DNA from 3 places in the Pantoea sp. XAF26B01_ASV70 genome. Region 2 is predicted to be linked to each of the others. Evidence: predicted binding sites of a transcription regulator. Region 2 holds the regulator's gene; each other region holds the start of a gene.
The links. Region 2 encodes sigma-54, which starts transcription at its own class of promoters, with help from an activator protein. Its sites were predicted from a motif close to GTTGGCACANNTTTCGCTNT; they were not measured.
Positions count from the first base shown of each region.

Region 1 (3,278 bases), 850 kb from region 2:
ACGAGCTGACGACAGCCATGCAGCACCTGTCTCACGGTTCCCGAAGGCACTAAGGCATCTCTGCCAAATTCCGTGGATGTCAAGAGTAGGTAAGGTTCTTCGCGTTGCATCGAATTAAACCACATGCTCCACCGCTTGTGCGGGCCCCCGTCAATTCATTTGAGTTTTAACCTTGCGGCCGTACTCCCCAGGCGGTCGACTTAACGCGTTAGCTCCGGAAGCCACTCCTCAAGGGAACAACCTCCAAGTCGACATCGTTTACGGCGTGGACTACCAGGGTATCTAATCCTGTTTGCTCCCCACGCTTTCGCACCTGAGCGTCAGTCTTTGTCCAGGGGGCCGCCTTCGCCACCGGTATTCCTCCAGATCTCTACGCATTTCACCGCTACACCTGGAATTCTACCCCCCTCTACAAGACTCAAGCCTGCCAGTTTCAAATGCAGTTCCCAGGTTAAGCCCGGGGATTTCACATCTGACTTAACAGACCGCCTGCGTGCGCTTTACGCCCAGTAATTCCGATTAACGCTTGCACCCTCCGTATTACCGCGGCTGCTGGCACGGAGTTAGCCGGTGCTTCTTCTGCGGGTAACGTCAATCGACAGGGTTATTAACCCCATCGCCTTCCTCCCCGCTGAAAGTACTTTACAACCCGAAGGCCTTCTTCATACACGCGGCATGGCTGCATCAGGCTTGCGCCCATTGTGCAATATTCCCCACTGCTGCCTCCCGTAGGAGTCTGGACCGTGTCTCAGTTCCAGTGTGGCTGGTCATCCTCTCAGACCAGCTAGGGATCGTCGCCTAGGTGGGCCATTACCCCGCCTACTAGCTAATCCCATCTGGGTTCATCCGATAGTGAGAGGCCCGAAGGTCCCCCTCTTTGGTCTTGCGACGTTATGCGGTATTAGCCACCGTTTCCAGTGGTTATCCCCCTCTATCGGGCAGATCCCCAGACATTACTCACCCGTCCGCCACTCGTCACCCAAGGAGCAAGCTCCTCTGTGCTACCGTCCGACTTGCATGTGTTAGGCCTGCCGCCAGCGTTCAATCTGAGCCATGATCAAACTCTTCAATTTAAGTTTGATTTGCTTAAACAAGTTAAGCGGTGCTCATCTGTAAAACGTCATAATGAATTTCATTATGTGTTCACTCGTGAGGCTTGATATTTTCTTACGTCCGGAGACGCTGATATCAATCCTGCGAGTGCCCACACAGATTGTCTGATAAATTGTTAAAGAGCAGTGCGAACAGTGCGTTAGCGTCCTGTCGCGAGGTGGCGTATATTACGCTTTCCTCCTGCAGAGTCAACCTCTATTTCAGAAGTTTTTCTCCGGCGGCGCAGTCTCCTGTGCCTCTCAACCCGCTTCCCGTTGCCGGTGTTCCGTGTCGATGGAGGCGCATTATAGGGATCCCGTTTCAGAGCACAACCCTTTTTTTGGATCTTTTATCTGAACGGTTATAAATGATCCAGATTGATGAGATCGCCAGCGATCCAGGCCAGAATTGGCTTGTCAGCTGCCTGAAATCGCATCAGGCTGCATTGAAAACAGAACAAAGGAGAACATGATGACTTCCGCCCTACGTCCATATAAAGACCTTTTCCCGCAAACCGGCCAGCGCGTTATGGTCGATCCAAGCAGTGTTGTGGTCGGTGATGTCATAATGGAGGACGACGTGAGCATCTGGCCGCTGGTTGCGATTAGGGGGGATGTGAATCAGGTGCGCATTGGTGCCCGTACTAATGTACAGGACGGCAGCGTTCTGCACGTTACGCATAAATCAGCGTCTAACCCGCAAGGCTTCCCTCTTATTATTGGCGAGGATGTCACGATCGGGCATAAAGCGATGTTGCACGGCTGTACCATTGGCGATCGCGTGCTGGTCGGAATGGGATCGATTCTGCTTGATGGCGTAATAGTAGAAGAAGAGGTGATGATTGGTGCCGGAAGTCTGGTGCCGCCAGGTAAAAGACTGGAGAGCGGCTATCTCTATCTGGGTAGTCCGGTCAGGCAGATCAGGCCGCTGAATGACAATGAGAAGGAAGGTTTACGCTATTCCGCTAATAATTATGTCGCCTGGAAAGATGATTACCTGGCGGGAGATAACCAGATCCAGCCCTGAGCATCAATATTATCCTGACGGATAGCCGCTTCGGCCTCATCTTCCAGATCCCAGCGATGGTGCTGAAACAGCGCCATCGCCTCCCCTTCACCAAAACGTGAGGCCAGCGACTTCCCGCTGATTGCACAGGTCAGCCGCATGCCGTTGACCAGCACCGGGAAACAGACCGCGTTCAGTTCAGCATTATAGGTTTCATCATCAGGAAACTGTATCGCCTGATTCATGGCTGCATGGCCTGTTTAAGCTGGGTAATCACCGGCGCGATTTCCGGCATCACACCGTGCCACAGATAGAAGGCATGAGCAGCCTGCCCCACCAGCATGCCCAAACCATCTGCCAGATGAGCCGTGCCCTGCGCCTGACACCAGCGCAGGAAAGGCGTCAGCCCGCTTTGATAAAACATGTCATAACAGCGCACATCAGCATGAATGACTGCTGCAGGTAAAGGAGGGGTTTCGCCATTCACACCGCTTGAGGTCGCATTAATGATCAGATCAAAGTGCTGATCTGTCAGCTGCTCAAAACCACATGCGCGGATAGTGCCGCTCGCTGCAAACAGGCCAGCCAGCTCTTCCGCCCGCGCGGCGGTACGGTTAACAACAGTGAGTGTCACGCCTGCTGAGAGAAGCGGCAGAATGACCCCACGTGCAGCACCGCCCGCCCCCACCAGCAAAACCTTGTCACCAGCATTGATCATCTTCAGCCGTTCAAGATCGCTTAACAGCCCGATACCATCCGTGTTGTCACCCAGGATCTGCCCATCGCTGAGTTTTTTCACCGTGTTTACCGCGCCGGACAGGGCTGCACGTTCGCTGAGCTGATCGGCAAATTCCCATGCCTGCTGTTTAAAAGGTAACGTCACGTTGGCGCCACGGCCTCCCTGTTCGAAAAAGGCAGAGAGCGCCTGAGGAAAACCATCTATCGGGGCACAAATCCGACCATAGCGATGTTCAACGCCCGTCTGTTCAGCGAAAGCCTGATGGATCAGCGGAGATTTACTGTGGTTGATCGGATTACCGAAAACGGCGAATTGATCCATGAATTAGCCCTGACGTATAAGTTCGCCGCTGATGACATCGCGGATTTCAGAGGGATTGAGCCGCCCACCTGTTTTTCCCGACAGAACCGGGAACTGCTCACCAAACTGCTGCTTCACTTCT
Region 1 covers NZ_CM137251.1:467,335-470,612, reverse strand. Annotated here, with positions in the region: rRNA gene ACX8ZY_RS02290 (16S ribosomal RNA) at 1-1,073, opposite strand, end outside; gene ACX8ZY_RS02285 (gamma carbonic anhydrase family protein) at 1,564-2,118, shown strand; gene ACX8ZY_RS02280 (DUF1488 family protein) at 2,085-2,342, opposite strand; gene aroE (shikimate dehydrogenase) at 2,339-3,157, opposite strand; gene tsaC (L-threonylcarbamoyladenylate synthase type 1 TsaC) at 3,161-3,278, opposite strand, start outside.
Region 1: a site for sigma-54 is predicted at 1,270-1,289, ahead of ACX8ZY_RS02285 (gamma carbonic anhydrase family protein). Genes of this name have one in related genera too.

Region 2 (3,278 bases):
GCAGAAAATGCAGGCTTTCAGTCAGGGCCAGAACAAGCGCGTCACGACTGTACTGGTGCCGTCGCAACTTCAGGACAAAGGTTCGTCCAACAGCGGAAAGAAGAGTAACTGATAGCTATGGCCACATTAATCGCAGAAAACCTGGCGAAGGCATATAAAGGCCGTCGCGTGGTAGAAGATGTCAGCCTGCAGGTAAAATCCGGCGAGATTGTCGGCCTGCTGGGCCCGAACGGTGCCGGTAAAACCACCACCTTTTACATGGTAGTGGGCATTGTGCCGCGTGACGCTGGCCGCATTATTATTGATGATGAAGATATCAGCATCCTGCCGCTGCATGCCCGTGCGCGTCGTGGCATCGGCTATCTGCCGCAGGAGGCATCGATCTTCCGTCGCCTCAGCGTCTACGATAACCTGATGGCGGTCTTGCAGATCCGTGACGATCTGACCGAAGAGCAACGCCAGGATCGTGCCCGTGAGCTGATGGAAGAGTTTCACATTGAGCACCTGCGCGACAGCATGGGCCAGGCACTTTCGGGTGGTGAGCGACGTCGTGTTGAGATTGCACGGGCGCTGGCGGCTAATCCTAAATTTATCCTGCTGGATGAACCTTTTGCCGGTGTTGACCCCATCTCCGTTATCGACATTAAGAAGATCATTGAGCATCTGCGTGACAGCGGCCTCGGTGTGCTGATTACCGACCATAACGTACGCGAAACGTTAGCGGTCTGTGAGCGGGCTTATATCGTCAGCCAGGGGCACCTGATCGCACACGGCACACCGAATGAAATTCTTGCGGATGAGCAGGTTAAGCGGGTTTATTTGGGTGAAGAGTTCAGACTCTGATAAGGTGTCGTTAATACCGATGTTTACCTGGGAACGATCATCCTGTCTATGAAGCAAGGTTTACAACTCAGGTTCAGCCAACAGCTGGCAATGACTCCGCAATTGCAACAGGCGATTCGCCTGCTGCAACTCTCTACGCTTGAACTCCAGCAGGAGCTTCAGCTTGCGCTGGAAAGTAATCCGCTGCTTGAGCAGACTGACCTGCATGAAGAGATCGATTCACGGGAGTCTTCAGAGGCCGAGGCGCTGGATACACGCGAAGCGCTTGAGCAGAAAGAGATGCCTGATGAACTGCCGCTGGATGCGACCTGGGATGAGATCTACACCGCGGGTACGCCTTCCGGCACCGGCACCGATTACCAGGATGATGAGTTACCGGTTTATCAGGGCGAAACGACCCAGTCGCTGCAGGATTATCTGATGTGGCAGGTCGGACTGACGCCGTTCAGCGATACCGATCGCGCCATTGCCACCTCTATTGTCGATGCTATTGATGACACCGGGTATCTCACCGTTTCGCTTGAGGAGATCCTTGACAGCATCGGCGATGATGAGCTCGAAGCGGATGAAGTTGAAGCGGTGCTGAAACGCATCCAGCGCTTTGACCCGATTGGTGTTGGCGCGCGCGACCTGCGTGACTGCCTGCTTGTGCAGCTTTCACAATATGCGCCCGAAACGCCGATGCTGGCAGAGGCGCGCCTGATCGTCAGCGAACATCTCGATCTGCTGGCAAACCACGATTTCCGCAGCCTGATGCGGGTCACACGCCTCAAAGAAGAGGTGCTGAAAGAGGCGATGCTGCTGATTCAGTCGCTGGACCCGCGTCCGGGTCAGTCGATCAACACCGGCGAACCAGAATATGTCATTCCCGATGTGCTGGTACGTAAGATCGGCAGCCGCTGGACGGTTGAACTCAATGCCGATAGCGTGCCACGTCTGAAGATCAATCAGCACTATGCGGCAATGAGCGGCGCGACGCGGAACGACAGCGACAGCCAGTTCATTCGCAGTAATCTGCAGGAAGCCCGCTGGCTGATTAAGAGCCTGGAAAGCCGCAATGATACCCTGCTGAAAGTGACGCGCTGTATTGTTGAGCAACAGCAGGCCTTTTTCGAGCAGGGTGAAGAATTTATGCGCCCGATGGTGCTGGCGGATATCGCCCAGGCCGTTGAGATGCACGAATCGACCATCTCCCGCGTTACCACGCAGAAGTATCTGCACAGCCCGCGTGGCATTTTTGAACTGAAGTACTTTTTCTCCAGTCACGTTAATACGGAAGGTGGCGGTGAAGCCTCCTCTACCGCGATTCGTGCCCTGGTGAAAAAATTAATTTCGGCGGAAAATCCAGCCAAACCCTTGAGCGACAGTAAACTGACCTCCATGTTATCTGATCAGGGGATCATGGTGGCACGGCGTACCGTCGCCAAATATCGTGAGTCTTTATCCATCCCGCCATCGAACCAGCGTAAACAACTGGTTTGAAAGAAATGAGAAGGAAGACCTATGCAGCTGAACCTGACCGGGCAACACGTTGAAATCACTCCACCTCTGCGTGAATTCGTCAACGGTAAATTTGCCAAACTGGAACACTATTTTGAACATATCAATCAGGTCTATATTGTCCTGAAGGTTGAGAAAGTCACGCAGGTGGCTGACGCAACACTACACGTGAATGGTGGCGAGCTGCACGCCACATCCGAAGCGGAAGATATGTATGCGGCCATTGACGGACTGATCGATAAGCTCACCCGTCAGCTGACCAAACACAAAGATAAACTGAAAAAACACTAACCTTCACGCTAGCGACGCGCGCCTGGCGCGCAGAGCCGACAGGATGGGGCGGATAATCCGCCCCGTTTTGTCATCTGAGCAGGCGCCGTTTGTCACACGCGTCAATACGCGCTGGCGGTGAATGGCCTGGTGAACACGCAAGTGAAACGATAATGAACAACGATCTCACACTGGAATTGAGCACAGTGCTTTCGCCAGACTGCACCCGCAGCGGCGTCCACTGCCAGAGCAAAAAACGTGCGCTGGAAATCATCAGCGAACTGGCCGCTAAGCAGCTCAACCTGCCGCACCAGACGCTTTTCGAAGCGATCCTGACCCGCGAACGCATGGGCAGTACCGGTATTGGTAACGGGATAGCCATCCCGCACGGCAAGCTGGAAGAGGATACGCTGCGCGCGGTTGGGGTGTTTATCAGCCTCGAACAGCCGATTGCGTTTGATGCCGTCGACAACCAGCCTGTCGATCTGTTGTTTGCCTTACTGGTCCCGGCTGACCAGTGCAAAACACATCTGCACACCCTGTCACTGGTGGCAAAGCGTCTGGCAGATAAAACGGTTTGCCGTCGTCTGCGCGCAGCGCAGAGTGATGAAGAGCTCTATGCCATTATTACGGAAGTCCAGTCGGAGCAGTAACGCGTCTTTACC
Region 2 covers NZ_CM137251.1:3,766,337-3,769,614, forward strand. Annotated here, with positions in the region: gene lptA (lipopolysaccharide ABC transporter substrate-binding protein LptA) at 1-112, shown strand, start outside; gene lptB (LPS export ABC transporter ATP-binding protein) at 118-843, shown strand; gene rpoN (RNA polymerase factor sigma-54) at 892-2,325, shown strand; gene hpf (ribosome hibernation promoting factor) at 2,347-2,634, shown strand; gene ptsN (PTS IIA-like nitrogen regulatory protein PtsN) at 2,787-3,266, shown strand.

Region 3 (3,278 bases), 570 kb from region 2:
CAGGGATCATCCACGCGCAGCCATTTTTTCAGGGTGGTCACGCCCCACAGTCCCGCCAGTCCGCCAACCAGACCGATGATTAATGCACCGCCGACGCCGACGTAACCACAGGCAGGCGTAATCGCTACTAATCCGGCAATAAAGCCTGAACAGGCACCCAGCAGCGAAGGCTTACCACGTACCGCCCACTCGCCAAAGGTCCATGACAACACGGCGCCCGCTGTTGCGACAACGGTGTTGAGGAAGGCCAGCGCCGCGATTTCGTTTGCTGCAGAAGCAGAACCGGCGTTGAAACCGAACCAGCCGACATACAGAATGGCGGTGCCGGTGAATACCATGGGCAGGTTGTGTGGTTTGAAGGCCTCTTTACCAAAGCCGGCACGTTTGCCCACCAGATAAGCGCCCACCAGACCGGCGACAGCGGCGTTAATATGCACCACGGTGCCGCCAGCAAAGTCCAGCGCGCCATCCTGTGCCAGGAAACCGCCAGCCCACACCATGTGCGCAATAGGCAGGTAAGCCAGGGTCAGCCAGACGCCGACAAAAATCAGTACGGCAGAGAAACGGATGCGTTCTGCGATAGCACCGACAATCAGGCCCACCGTGATACAGGCAAACGAGGCCTGGAACGCGACATGAATATATTGATAGAAGCTGCCCATGACGGCGGTCAGCTGAATGTTTTTCAGCATCACCCAGTTAAAGCTGCCAAAGAAGGCGTTGCCTTCACTGAACGCCAGTGAATAGCCGTAAACCATCCATAATACGCAGACCAGTGAGAAGGTGACGGCAACCTGGGTCAGCATCGACAGCACGTTTTTACCGCGAATCAAACCACCGTAAAACAGCGCGATACCTGGAATTGACATAAACAGCACCAGCGCGGTGCAAATCATCATAAATGCGTTATCAGCCTTGTCCGCAACGGCAGGCGCAGCCATTGCGAGTGAGGGTAACAGTGCCAGGCTGGTGAGGCCCAACTTAGCGAAAATTTTATTCATTTTTATTCCATCCCATCACAGTACTGAGTCTTTATTACAGAGCGGCTTCGTCGGTCTCGCCGGTACGAATACGGATGACGCGCTGCAGTTCAGCTACGAAAATTTTACCGTCGCCAATTTTGCCGGTGTAAGCCGCTTTACTGATGACATCCACCACTTCGTCTAACTGATCGTCGGCAATAGCGATATCAATTTTGACCTTAGGCAGGAAGTTCACGCTGTACTCTGCGCCACGATAAAGCTCTGCATGGCCCTTCTGACGGCCAAAACCTTTCACTTCGGAGACGGTCAGTCCCTGAATGCCGATAGAGGATAAAGCTTCACGTACATCCTCCAGCTTGAATGGCTTAATTACGACGGTAACCAGCTTCATTGGATCCCCTCCAGCGAGTAAATAGGTAACGTTTACGGACACGCAGGGATATAAGCAAAGCCTGTGCCAGAGTGTGAAAATGACGGTAATCCGTTGTTCAGGCGAGACGCGACAAGGGATGCTTTAAAGAGGATGGGAAACAGAGAGGCCGTACAGGGGAAATTGCAGCGGAGGGCTGCACTCCTTTGGTGCTTCAGGCGTCAAAGGAGTGCATTTATACAGATTAATCTGATAAAGGTGCGCAAAAAAGGTGCAACTCAGCCTTCAGTTGTTACAGCGACGCCCGATACCAGATCTTCACCTGCCTGCTGCAGCTGATACATCTGCCAGTAACGTCCCTGCATCGCCAGCAGTTGCTGATGCGTACCCTGCTCAACCACACGACCACGATGCAGCACAAGAATCTTGTCTGCTTCAATAATCGTTGAGAGGCGGTGAGCAATCACCACCAGCGTGCTGTGCTGACGCAGCGTCTCAAGCGTCTGCTGAATGGCCTGCTCGGTGCCGGAATCAATATTGGCCGTCGCTTCGTCGAGGATCAGTATCTGCGGCAGATCAACCAGCACCCGGGCCAGTGCCAGCAGCTGCTTCTGCCCGACCGACAGATTATTGCCCTGCTCGCCCAGCCGGGTATGTATTCCCTCCGGCAACGCATGCGCCAGCGGAGCCAGCTGCACCTGTTCCAGCACCGTCCAGACGGCCTCTTCGCTGATGTCGCGTCCCAGCCGCACATTCGCCAGCAGCGTATCGGCCAGCACCACCGGATCCTGCTGCACCATCGCGATACCGTGCCGCAGCACGGCATGGCTCAGGTCACTAATGGGTCGATCATCAATGCGGATCTCGCCACGCGTCACCGGATAGTAACCCATTAACAGGTTCGCCAGCGTGCTTTTACCGCTGCCGGTATGTCCCACCAGCGCCACAAACTCGCGTGGGGCAACCTCAAGATTGATATCACTGAGCACATCGCGGTTTTCACGGTAGGCAAAGCTCAGATTGTTCAGGGTGATACGACCTGAAGCCAGCGGTTGCTGATCGGCACCATACTGCTGCTGTGCGGCATCCATCAGTTCGAAAATACGTTCACCTGAAACCACCGCCTGCTGCAGCATCGATTGCTGAGTGGTCAGCTCAATCAGCGGCTCATTCAGACGCCCCAGATAGGTAATAAAGGCATAGAGTACCCCCACTTCAAACACGCCAGGCATCGAGAAACTAAACAGGATCAGCAGCCCACACAACACCATCGCTGAAAACAGACTCAACAGCGGACGCAGCAGAAAACCATCCAGACGCAGCGTTTCCATTCGCGCCAGATAGTGAGAGCGGCTCGCTTCACCCATTCGCTCACCAAATCGCGCCTGCTGACGAAACTGCTGGATCACGCTCATGCCGCTGATGACTTCGTTAAAGCCATTATTGATGTCTGCCAGATAGCTGCGAACCCGACGGGCAATGGGCGTGCTGTAACGCTGATAGATGAACATCACCACCAGTACCAGCGGGAAGATCATCATCGCCACCAGCGCCATGCGCCAGTCAAGGCTGAACATCGCCACCATCATAGCGCCGACCAGTGCGGCACTGCGCAACACGGTTGAAACCACCGTGACGTAGAGATCGCGGATGACTTCGGTGTCGTTAGTCACGCGTGAAATAATCTGCCCGACCGGCTGGGTATCAAAGGCACTCAGCGGCTGACAGAGTGCGGCATTCATCACGTCACTGCGTAACCGCTGTACCACGCCGATAGCGGCTCGGTTAAACAACAGCGCCTGCCAGTAGTGCAGCCCGGCGGCCAGCAGCTGAAGCAGGATAAAACTGACCACCAGTCCTGCGACCACTCCCCAGGGCATCTGATGTTTCGCCACCAGGTTGTCGATAAAATAGCTGACCAGCAC
Region 3 covers NZ_CM137251.1:3,193,077-3,196,354, forward strand. Annotated here, with positions in the region: gene amtB (ammonium transporter AmtB) at 1-1,001, opposite strand, end outside; gene glnK (P-II family nitrogen regulator) at 1,036-1,374, opposite strand; gene ACX8ZY_RS15145 (SmdB family multidrug efflux ABC transporter permease/ATP-binding protein) at 1,632-3,278, opposite strand, start outside.
Region 3: a site for sigma-54 is predicted at 1,426-1,445, ahead of glnK (P-II family nitrogen regulator). Genes of this name have one in related genera too.